3 linked regions of the Synechococcus elongatus PCC 11801 genome follow. The protein of the gene in region 3 binds, or shares a complex with, the protein of the main gene of each other region. Links are inferred from orthologs where the notes say so. Each region holds a gene or a part of one and is shown on either strand. Other genes may lie near its edges.

What was found.
Region 1: the proteins of tsaD (region 3) and tsaB are in contact, whole or in part, in a solved structure (PDB 4WQ4), measured with the Escherichia coli proteins. The link is inferred for Synechococcus elongatus PCC 11801 from one-to-one orthologs.
Region 2: the proteins of tsaD (region 3) and tsaE are in contact, whole or in part, in a crystal structure (PDB 6N9A), measured with the Thermotoga maritima proteins. The link is inferred for Synechococcus elongatus PCC 11801 from one-to-one orthologs. Residues at the interface, in WP_004082750.1 of Thermotoga maritima: Cys10, Asp11, Arg49, His50, Leu82, Gly84, Gly135, Gly136, Glu154, Thr155, Leu156, Asp157, Asp158, Ser159, Glu162, Asp165, Lys166, Arg169, Leu170, Tyr175, Lys213, Thr214, Leu217, Tyr218, Gln221, Arg222, Asn324; in WP_004082108.1 of Thermotoga maritima: Leu37, Gly38, Lys46, Lys57, Val59, Lys60, Ser61, Thr63, Phe64, Thr65, Leu66, Met67, Val69, Pro71, Tyr82, Arg83, Leu84, Asp86, Asp88, Phe89, Asp93, Ile128, Asp130, Glu131, Arg134.

What each region holds. Positions count from the first base shown.
Region 1 is NZ_CP030139.2:2,707,666-2,710,714, reverse strand. Bases 97-2,991 are described here. They hold tsaB (tRNA (adenosine(37)-N6)-threonylcarbamoyltransferase complex dimerization subunit type 1 TsaB), read left to right. Parts: upstream 97-1,181; coding sequence 1,182-1,802; downstream 1,803-2,991. Other genes in these bases: DOP62_RS13515 (lysophospholipid acyltransferase family protein), read right to left, coding at 2,412-2,991; DOP62_RS13520 (YdcF family protein), read left to right, coding at 1,866-2,432; DOP62_RS13530 (Ycf34 family protein), read left to right, coding at 842-1,099; DOP62_RS13535 (hypothetical protein), read left to right, coding at 269-694; DOP62_RS13540 (DUF389 domain-containing protein), read left to right, coding at 97-190. In the rest of the region: more of DOP62_RS13540, read left to right, coding at 1-96; more of DOP62_RS13515, read right to left, coding at 2,992-3,049. UniProt on the Escherichia coli protein: Required for the formation of a threonylcarbamoyl group on adenosine at position 37 (t(6)A37) in tRNAs that read codons beginning with adenine.
Region 2 is NZ_CP030139.2:2,324,781-2,327,721, reverse strand. The notes cover bases 75-2,861. They hold tsaE (tRNA (adenosine(37)-N6)-threonylcarbamoyltransferase complex ATPase subunit type 1 TsaE), read right to left. Parts: upstream 1,828-2,861; coding sequence 1,321-1,827; downstream 75-1,320. Other genes in these bases: DOP62_RS11630 (gluconeogenesis factor YvcK family protein), read right to left, coding at 1,902-2,861; DOP62_RS11640 (glycosyltransferase family 4 protein), read left to right, coding at 228-1,352; DOP62_RS11645 (hypothetical protein), read right to left, coding at 75-132. Also shown: more of DOP62_RS11645, read right to left, coding at 1-74; more of DOP62_RS11630, read right to left, coding at 2,862-2,941. UniProt on the Escherichia coli protein: Required for the formation of a threonylcarbamoyl group on adenosine at position 37 (t(6)A37) in tRNAs that read codons beginning with adenine.
Region 3 is NZ_CP030139.2:88,090-91,146, forward strand. Bases 62-2,964 are described here. They hold tsaD (tRNA (adenosine(37)-N6)-threonylcarbamoyltransferase complex transferase subunit TsaD), read right to left. Parts: upstream 2,087-2,964; coding sequence 1,037-2,086; downstream 62-1,036. Other genes in these bases: DOP62_RS00460 (metallophosphoesterase family protein), read right to left, coding at 62-967; DOP62_RS00470 (Photosystem I reaction center subunit III), read left to right, coding at 2,265-2,744; psaJ (photosystem I reaction center subunit IX), read left to right, coding at 2,779-2,904. Outside these bases: more of DOP62_RS00460, read right to left, coding at 1-61.

The sequences.
Region 1 (3,049 bases), 2.6 Mb from region 3 along the record:
ATCGAGCTCTGTTGAGGTAACATCTGACGAATCTCCGGCTGAAGAGACTCCCTTACCAGCTCCACCCACGCCAGCCGTACCGGCACCAGAAGCAACCCCAGCACCAGCCGAAGCAGTTGCAGAGCCATCAGGGCAAACCACGCCCGCACCCGAACCTGAGCTACCCTCTGCTACTCCTGAGAACCCTTAAAAGGTCATCGCGATCGCTTGCGAAGTTCAGCAGGCAGCCGCCGTAACGGACAATAGGGTCGCTGCCAACCCACGCCCCATGGAATTCTCACAGCTCCTGCCCAACCCTAGCCTCACCTTGGTCGTTGTTATCGGAACCGTGGTAGGACTCTGGGGCTTCCAAGCAGTTCGCATTGTTCTAGGGAGCCGCGGCCTCACCCAAGCTCTCGGGGAATTTGTGGCCCTGGTTGGACAAGGTCGGCTCGAAGTGGCTTATGCCAGCCTTAGTCCTGCCTATCAAGGTCGAGTACCGTTTAAGGAATTTAAGCGGGTGCTACAGCGCACTGGACTACGGCAGTATCTGCGATCACGCCCTGGCAAGCCCGATCTGCAGGGCGATCGCGTGATTTTGCCTGTGACGCTCTCCCTGCGCAATGGACAAAGTCAGGAAATAGCAGTGACTTTTCTTCGTGACGGCAAAGGCTGGAAGATTGATGATTTAGATTTGGCTGCCTCTGAGACATAGGGTGAATTAAACAACCTCTGGGCGATCGCAACTGAGGCTGTGACAAAGACTTGAGCGTTTGCAGAGACAGTTCACAGATCAATACGACAGGGTCAAGCCTTGGTGATCTGGGCTACCGTAGGGGCAAGTTGCCTGAGGACTGAGGCGATGTGTATTTGCATTCACTGTGCGCTTGTCGATCGTTGTCGGACCTATCACGAGGTCGAAACGCAACATCAACAGCCTCATCTCACCGAACAGCCTGATTTTGAGCCCCAGTCACCCACCATCAACGTCAACATCCGCATGACGGATGGAACCTATGACCAGATCGAGATGGAATGGGATGTAGTGGACTGTCAAAGCTTTGTGGCCGATCGCGATCGCTGGTCGCGTCTCCGTCCTGGTGAGCTAATTCCCACTTAATTGACAGCCCGACGCTTTGAACGGATCGCTGATCCTCCCGCCAACCTGAGACGATAGAAAGACAGCGATCGCAGGAAAGACAGTGCTGGGTTTAGCCATTCATACTTCCACACCCACCTTGGGATTGGCGATCAGCACGAGTTCAGACCTGCCCTTCGGACAAACTTGGGATGTAGGTCGCGATACGGCCGCCGTTTTGCTGCCGCGCTTGCAAGAATTTATTACCCCTCGTGCTTGGACTGAGCTGAACTTTCTGGCTGTGGCCTGCGGTCCTGGAGGCTTTACGGGCACCCGCATTGGCGTTGTTACCGCTCGAACTCTTGCACAGCAACTAGAACTGCCGCTGTTTGGCCTTTCTACGTTGGCGGGGTTGGCTGCTGCTCAGTGGCGACAGACGGGCCAGCCCCAACCGATCGCAGTGTCGATGGATGCCCAGCGTGGTCAATTAATTGGCGCACTCTATGACTGTCAGGACGGTATCCCCATCGCACTGGAGACTGAGCAGGTCTACGAGCCGGAGTCCTGGGCTCAGAAACTCGCGGACTGGCAACTTACGGATTGCCGAGCAGACGAGACGATCGCAACAACCGTGACGGATCTGCTGGCGATCGCAGAACGGCAGTGGCAACGGGGCAATCGCCCAGATTGGTCTGCTGCACTGCCCTACTACGGACAGCATCCCGTTTCGGTAGCGGCGGGCTAGGCTGTCGAAAGCAGCGCAGCAGTGCTAAGGTACAGCCGTTTCTGCTCTGCGTCTGCCAAGGTCATGCGTCGTCTGTTGCCAATCACCCTGTTGTTGGGTCTGGGTGTGGTCTGGGGGCTCAACCGAGTTGCGGTTGCCCAGCGATCGCCCCAAGCCATCTTTGTTTTGGGTGGCGATTCCCGACGCGAGGAATTTGCAGCAACCTTTGCCCAGCACTATCCCGACCTGCCAGTCTGGATTTCCTCAGGTACCAATCGCGAATATGCCGAATGGGTGTTTAGCCAAGCGGGCATACCTCTGTCGCGGCTGCGGCTGGACTACCAAGCCACCGATACCCTCAGCAACTTCACCAGCCTGGCCGATCGCTTCCAGCAGCAGGGCATCCAGCACGTCTACCTCGTGACGTCGGACTATCACATGCGGCGTGCCTTGGTCATTGCCAACATTGTCTTTGCCAGTCGCGGCATCACGGTTGAACCTGTTGCCGTTCCCTCCAATAGTGCTTCGGAATCCTGGCGCAAGGCTGTCCGCGATGGTGGCCGAGCGATTATTTGGGTACTGCTCGGCCCTGAGGCGGAACTGTGGTTAGGCAAGGCTTGGCAGCAAGTGCTAGCGACCCAAGCTGTGTAGGGCATTGATCGCCGCTGCACAGGTGAACGTCACCCGCTCCAGTTCTTCGCGATCGCTCGATTGTGGGGGCGCGATCGGTTCACCAATCCGAATCGTTAGCGGCACTGAGCGCGGCAGGAAGGAGCCTCGCCGCAGGATGCGCTCCGTTCCCCACAGGCTGACGGGCAAGAGTGGAGCGCCGGTTTTGCAAGCAACCAAAGCAGCTCCCAGTTTGGGGTTGTGAATGCGACCATCGCGTGTGCGGGTGCCGTCGAGGAAGATTCCAGCAGCCCAACCAGACTCAACGGCGGCGATCGCCGCTTTCAGGGCTTTGCGATCGCTACTGCCGCGCCGCACCGGATAAGCACCGTAGAGCCGGATTGCCTGCGCCAAAACAGGGACTCGAAACAGCTCCTCTTTCGCCATGAAGGCGACGGGTCGCCGCACGCAGTTGGAGACGATCGGCGGATCGAAGTCGCTGGCATGATTGCTCACGACAATCAGCGGCCCCGATCGCGGCACATTCTCCGCCCCGTAGATCCGCCCCCGAAAGTAGAGGTGCAGCAGCGGGCTGACCACCGACCATTTCAGCAGGTGGTAGAGCAATAGCGAGCTGGGGGGTTCGCGATCGCGGCGAA
Region 2 (2,941 bases), 2.2 Mb from region 3 along the record:
GGGCCAAGACTGCGCGATCGGTGGCTGCGGCAGTTCGAAAGCAGCAGTCGGCAGAACAACGCCCCCGCTGATGGCCCCCAACAGGAAGCCAAGGGTCGCTAATGTTCCCAACCACTGGGTAGAAGATCGCATGCCAACAAGCTGCTCTTATTTCGGCTCATTGTGCCATCCCTGATCCCAGCATCGGCTAAGGTGGGTCGAAATTCTCTTGCGCTCCGGCGGGTGACATGCCAACTTCCCACCCCACAACAGCGGTGTCGATCGGAGGTCTCATTCCAGCCTCGACGGAGTTGCTGATCAACCTGGCCTATCTCAATCGAGAGGCTACAGGCTTGAGTCACTATGGGCTGCAACTCGTTCCTCACTTAGCGCGGACGCTCCACCCAGTGTTGCTGGCTCCCTACGGTTTGGATGGCGCAACAACCCTGCGGATCCCCGATAACATGACCGCAATCCAAGGACTGCAGGGACACCTACGACGGTTGATTTGGACCCAGACCCAGTTAGGGAAAATCTATCGGAACCTGGGCAGCCGACTGCTCTTTTCGCCGATCCCTGAAGCGCCGCTCGGGCGATCTATTCGTAAAGTCATCATGGTCCATGACGTTATTCCGTTACGGTTTCCCAACCATTCTTTTTCCTCACTTTATTTCCGTCACTATTTGCCAGCACTACTCAACGAAGCAACCCATATTTTCTGTAACTCCCACGCTACGGCTCAGGATTTACAAACCTTCTTTCGCGTTCCAGACCAGCACGTGACCATCACGCCTTTAGCCTGCGATCGCCAGCAGTTTCGACCTCTTCGGCTCAATCGCCGTAACTATTTTGTCTATGTTGGTCGCCTCAATCCCTACAAGAATCTGCAGCGTCTGATTGAGGCATTTGCGATGGTGCAACAGCAATTGGATTGTGAGCTCTGGATTGTTGGGCCTGTGGACCGTCGCTTTCTGCCCGTGATTCAAGCCCAGCTCGAGGCGCAAGGGCTGACAGCAGTCGTGAAGTTCAAAAACTATGTGCCTCGCGAGCAGCTGCCCATCATCCTCAACCAAGCGATCGCCCTCGTGCATCCCAGCCTCTGGGAAGGCTTTGGATTGACGGTTTTGGAAGCGATGTCCTGCGGAACGCCGGTACTTGTCTCCGATCGCGCCTCTTTACCAGAAGTAGTCGGCGATGCTGGGCTGTACTTTGATCCGTCCCAACCCGCAGCGATCGCTGCAGCCATGCAGGCTGTCGCTCAGGAGCCTGGGCTACAACAGCGTTTGAGTACTGCGGCCCTAGCGCGATCGCAGCAGTTCTCGTGGGAACGCACCAGCCAAATCACGATTCGGCAGCTTCAGGCATTACTGTGAACTGGGCCGCTAGTTGCGTTTGCAATTCCGTCACCGTCTCAGCATCTTGACCGACTGGGGTCAGTACCAGCTGGCGTCCTTCGGGATCCTGCATTGGGGTCAGTTGTAAGTCCCAGTAGGCAGCCGGACGATAGGGCAGGCGATCGGGCCACTCGATCACCACCAGGCCTGGCTCAAACTCCACCCCCTCCCAGTAGAGTTCGGGCAGCAGGCGCGCCACATCCGCAGTCGTTAATCGATAGAGATCGAAGTGATAGAGAGGTAAACGGCCCTCAGAATACTCGCAGACCAGCGTAAAGGTAGGACTGACCACCGCATCCACAATGCCTAGACCTTGGGCAATTCCCTGGGTCAGCGTTGTTTTACCGCTCCCCAAGTCGCCCTCCAGCAGGAGCGTGCTGCTGGCCAAAAGCTTCCGTCCTAACAGGACTCCAAACTCAGTCGTAGCAGTGGCATCCGGCAAGAAAAATCGCATTGGCTTAGAGACTGGAAAAGATCGAAGCTCAGAGCAATTAAGACATCCCCTGTAAGAGCCCTGTCAGACAAAGGTTACTTCGCGGCATGGCGATACCAACGCATCAGAGCAGCCGCCAAGCGCGTTGGTTGATGACGCACACAGTGTGTTTGCGGATCCTCTTCCATGACGTTAGCCAGGATCATTTGCCGTCCAAGTTGCAGCACAGCATCGCGATCGATCTGCACAGGCTGGGAGTTCTGCTGCGCATAGCGCTGCACTGCCGCCTCGGAAGGAGGCTGGCGCTGAACCAAGACCGCATCAAACAGCGGCTCTGGATAGACGGAATCGATCGCGCGAATATGGTCAGCCACGGTGTAGCCCAAGGTCTCACCGGGCTGGGTCATGATGTTGCAGACATAGACTCGGTAAGCAGAACTCTCCGCGAGGGCTTTGGCAATCGCCGGAACCAGCAAGTTGGGAATGATGCTGGTAAACAAGCTCCCAGGGCCAATGATGATGTAGTCCGCTGCCGCGATCGCCTCCAGAGCGCGAGGTAGAGCCGGGAGATCCGCAGGGGTGACGCCCAGACGAACGATGCGCCCACCCGCTTCAGTAATCTGCGACTCGCCTTCAATGCGGCGACCGTCCTCCAATTCTGCCCAGAGGCGCATATCTGAGAGAGTAGCCGGCAAAACTTGCCCCTGCACCGCGAGCACCTTGGAACTCGCTGCGATCGCCTTCTCAAAGTCGCCCCCAGTGACAGCAGTCATCGCCGTCAGAAAGAGGTTACCGAAGCTATGGCCGACTAAACCATCGCCACTGGCAAAGCGATAGCGAAACAGTTCCGTCAGCAGTTTTTCTTCATTGGCTAGTGCCGTCAGACAATTACGGATATCGCCAGGAGGCTGAACCCCCATCTCTCGGCGCAGGCGTCCCGAGGAGCCGCCATCATCAGCAACCGTCACGATCGCCGTCAGATTGGTGCTGTACTGCTTTAAACCACGGAGCAGTGTTGAGAGACCGGTACCTCCACCGATCGCGACGATCCGAGGACCACGGCTGAGTCGTCGGTGTGAGAGCAGCACATCCACCAGCTCTTCTTCTTGCTCTGGCCGCAGTGCTTCAGTAATTG
Region 3 (3,057 bases):
GCGGAAAAGCGACTGGGCCACTAATGCGCAGTTCGACAATCGCCGCTTGGGTTTGTCCGGCTGCGATCGCCTGCTCAACCGTTGCGATCGCGGCTGCTTCAAGGTCTGCGGGTGACCAATCCACACGAGTTTCAAGGCGGAGGCGCAAGACAGGCCGTTGCAGATAGTCTCGTTGCAAAGTGGCCAGCGGCTGCGGGTTTCCTGGCTTCAATTCCACTGACAGAACGCCTCGTGGAGTTTGATCTTGGCCCTCAGCGATACTATTCGCTTCCACCGAGCCAGGATTAAACACCCAATTTTCAAGCTCGTAATACTTATGAATGTGACCGAGCGCCAGATAGTTGACGCCTGCCTCGCGCAGCGGCAACAGATCCTCGTAGCGCAAGGCGCCGCTATAGCGAGCGATCTGCCCTTCCACGCCGTGGTGAAACAGCATCACCGTATGTTCAGGCCCGGGTGGTAAGGCGCGAATATCTTCAGCCAATAAGCGAATCATTTGCGGAGCGGCCGAGCCATACCAGCAAGAACCGAGGACGCGCACGCCACAGTCGAGGTCAATATAGCTGCCTGTGTATTCTTCCGGATCCCACGGTTGATAACGGTTTTCTCCCTCAGCCACACTGGCTTCAGGCTCTAGCAGGATCAGTCCGTACCAATCAGCGAGATAACGCAGCCAACTACTGCGACTGCCGTAGGGCCGGTGATCATGGTTACCCTCGATCGCAATCGCTGGGATGTTTGCTTCTTGCAGCATTTCCAGCGCCAGCATGGCCTGACTGAGAATGGCTGGCTGTACGACCTTATGTTCGAATAGGTCGCCTGCAATCACTACAAAATCCACCTTTGAAGCGATCGCATGGCGCTTTAAAGCATCCTCCAAGGCATCAAAAAAGTCTGTGGTGCGCTTGGGGTTGTTGTAGCGATCGAAGCCTAAGTGAACATCCGCAAGATGCAGAAAGCGCGCCATATCTCTGCCAGACTCCCAGCCAGCAGTCTAGCGGCGATCGCTCCTGTGCTGCTATCGAGTGATGACCTACTAGGCCGACGCTTGGTACAACTCGGCGACAGATTCCAAAGGCAAGCGCGATCGCACTGTCAGGCTCAGATCCGAGCGATCGCCAGCCGCAAGGTGAGCCGCTGCGGCACAGGCGATCATGGCAGCGTTATCAGTGCACAGAGACAGCGGCGGAAAAAGCGTTGTAATGCCGTGGTCAGTTGCCACTTTGCCGAGTTGTTCCCGCAGACCGCGATTGGCTGCGACCCCGCCACCGATCGCGATCGTGGTTAATCCTTCATCCAAAGCTGCCGCGATCGCGCGCTTGGTCAAGCTTCGGGCCACCGTAGCTTGGAAGCTGGCAGCTAAGTCCGCGATCGGTAACTCATCAGACTCCGATCGCAGGCGATCGCAGAGTCGCAACATTGCGGTTTTGAGGCCACTAAAGCTGCAGTCATAGGGATGGTAGCCCCCGCCCGGCAGCGAGATCTGCCCTTCTGGCAAACGAAACGCGGCTGGGTCGCCCGTCGCTGCCAGGCGATCGATCACTGGCCCACCCGGATAGCCCAAGCCCAGCAACCGTGCCACCTTGTCAAAGGCTTCACCCGCGGCATCATCTCGAGTCTGACCGAGGGTGCGGTACTGGCCGCAGCCATCAACCCGAATCAGGCTGGTGTGGCCACCCGAAACCAGCAGTGACAGGAAGGGCGGCTGCAGCGATGGCTCCTGCAGATAGGCCGCAAAAATATGGCCTTCGAGGTGATGAACGCCTAAAAACGGTTTGTTGTGCAACAGCGCCAGCGTCTTGGCGGCCATCGTGCCAACGAGTAAAGCTCCGACCAAACCGGGTGCAACCGTCGCCGCAATGCCATCGATCGCGGACCAATCAAGGCCTGCTTCGGAGAGGGCAAGAGCGATCGCCGGATTGACAGTTTCCAGATGTTGGCGCGCTGCCATTTCGGGTACAACGCCACCGTAACGACGGTGCAGATCAATCTGCGAACTAACAATGCTGCTGAGAATATGACGATCCTTTACGATCGCCACCGCTGTTTCATCACAACTTGTTTCAACTGCTAAAACGGTTGTCATCAACTGATACGGTTCCTGATAAAGCTTTCCCGAAGCTTCGGGATTGATTCTATTCGGAAACGAGTGCTTGGCGCTCGTCGTCGAATCTTTGGTACTGCTGGTCGGAGTTCGATCGCTCATTTCGATCGTGGCTCCCAATGCGACTGTTCTGTCGTCACTTCTCGAAGGAAGCCAGTTCATGCGTCGACTGTTTGCTGTCGTGCTCGCCGCCTGTCTGTGGCTGGGCTTTGCTCCCCAGGCTTCGGCTGATGTTGCCGGCCTGACGCCCTGTAGCGAGTCCCCCCGTTTCATCCAACGGGCTGAAGCCGCTGCAACTCCCCAGGCGAAAGCCCGCTTCGAAAACTATTCGCAAGCCCTTTGCGGTGCGGATGGTCTGCCCCACCTGATTGTGGATGGCCGTCTGGATCATGCTGGTGATTTCATCATCCCCAGTTTGCTGTTCCTCTACATTGCTGGCTGGATCGGCTGGGTGGGTCGTTCCTACCTGCAAGCGATTAAGTCTGACAAAGATGCTGCGGGCAAGGAAATCGTGATCGATGTGCCCTTGGCTGTGAAGTTTTCCTTGACTGGTTTTGCTTGGCCCTTGGCAGCGCTCCAAGAGTTCAGCAGCGGTAAGCTACTCGCGAAAGCAGACGAAATCACCGTCTCGCCCCGCTAAGATTCCTGTCGTTTTACGGAGCTGATTCCTGGCCATGGATGGACTGAAACGCTATCTCTCTTCTGCCCCGATTCTCGCAACCATTTGGTTTGCGATTACCGCCGGTATCTTGATCGAATTCAACCGCTTCTTCCCTGATTTGCTCTTCCATCCTCTCTAGGAAAGCATCAGAGATTAAGTGAGAGTTGATAACCGGGCTGAGTCTATGACTTAGCTCGGTTTTTGCTATGGAAAATCTGCGATCGCTCTAATTCAGCAGCACTGGTAAATGACTGTTGAAGCGGTTCCAGCCAATCCTTGATCGGCGTTAGAT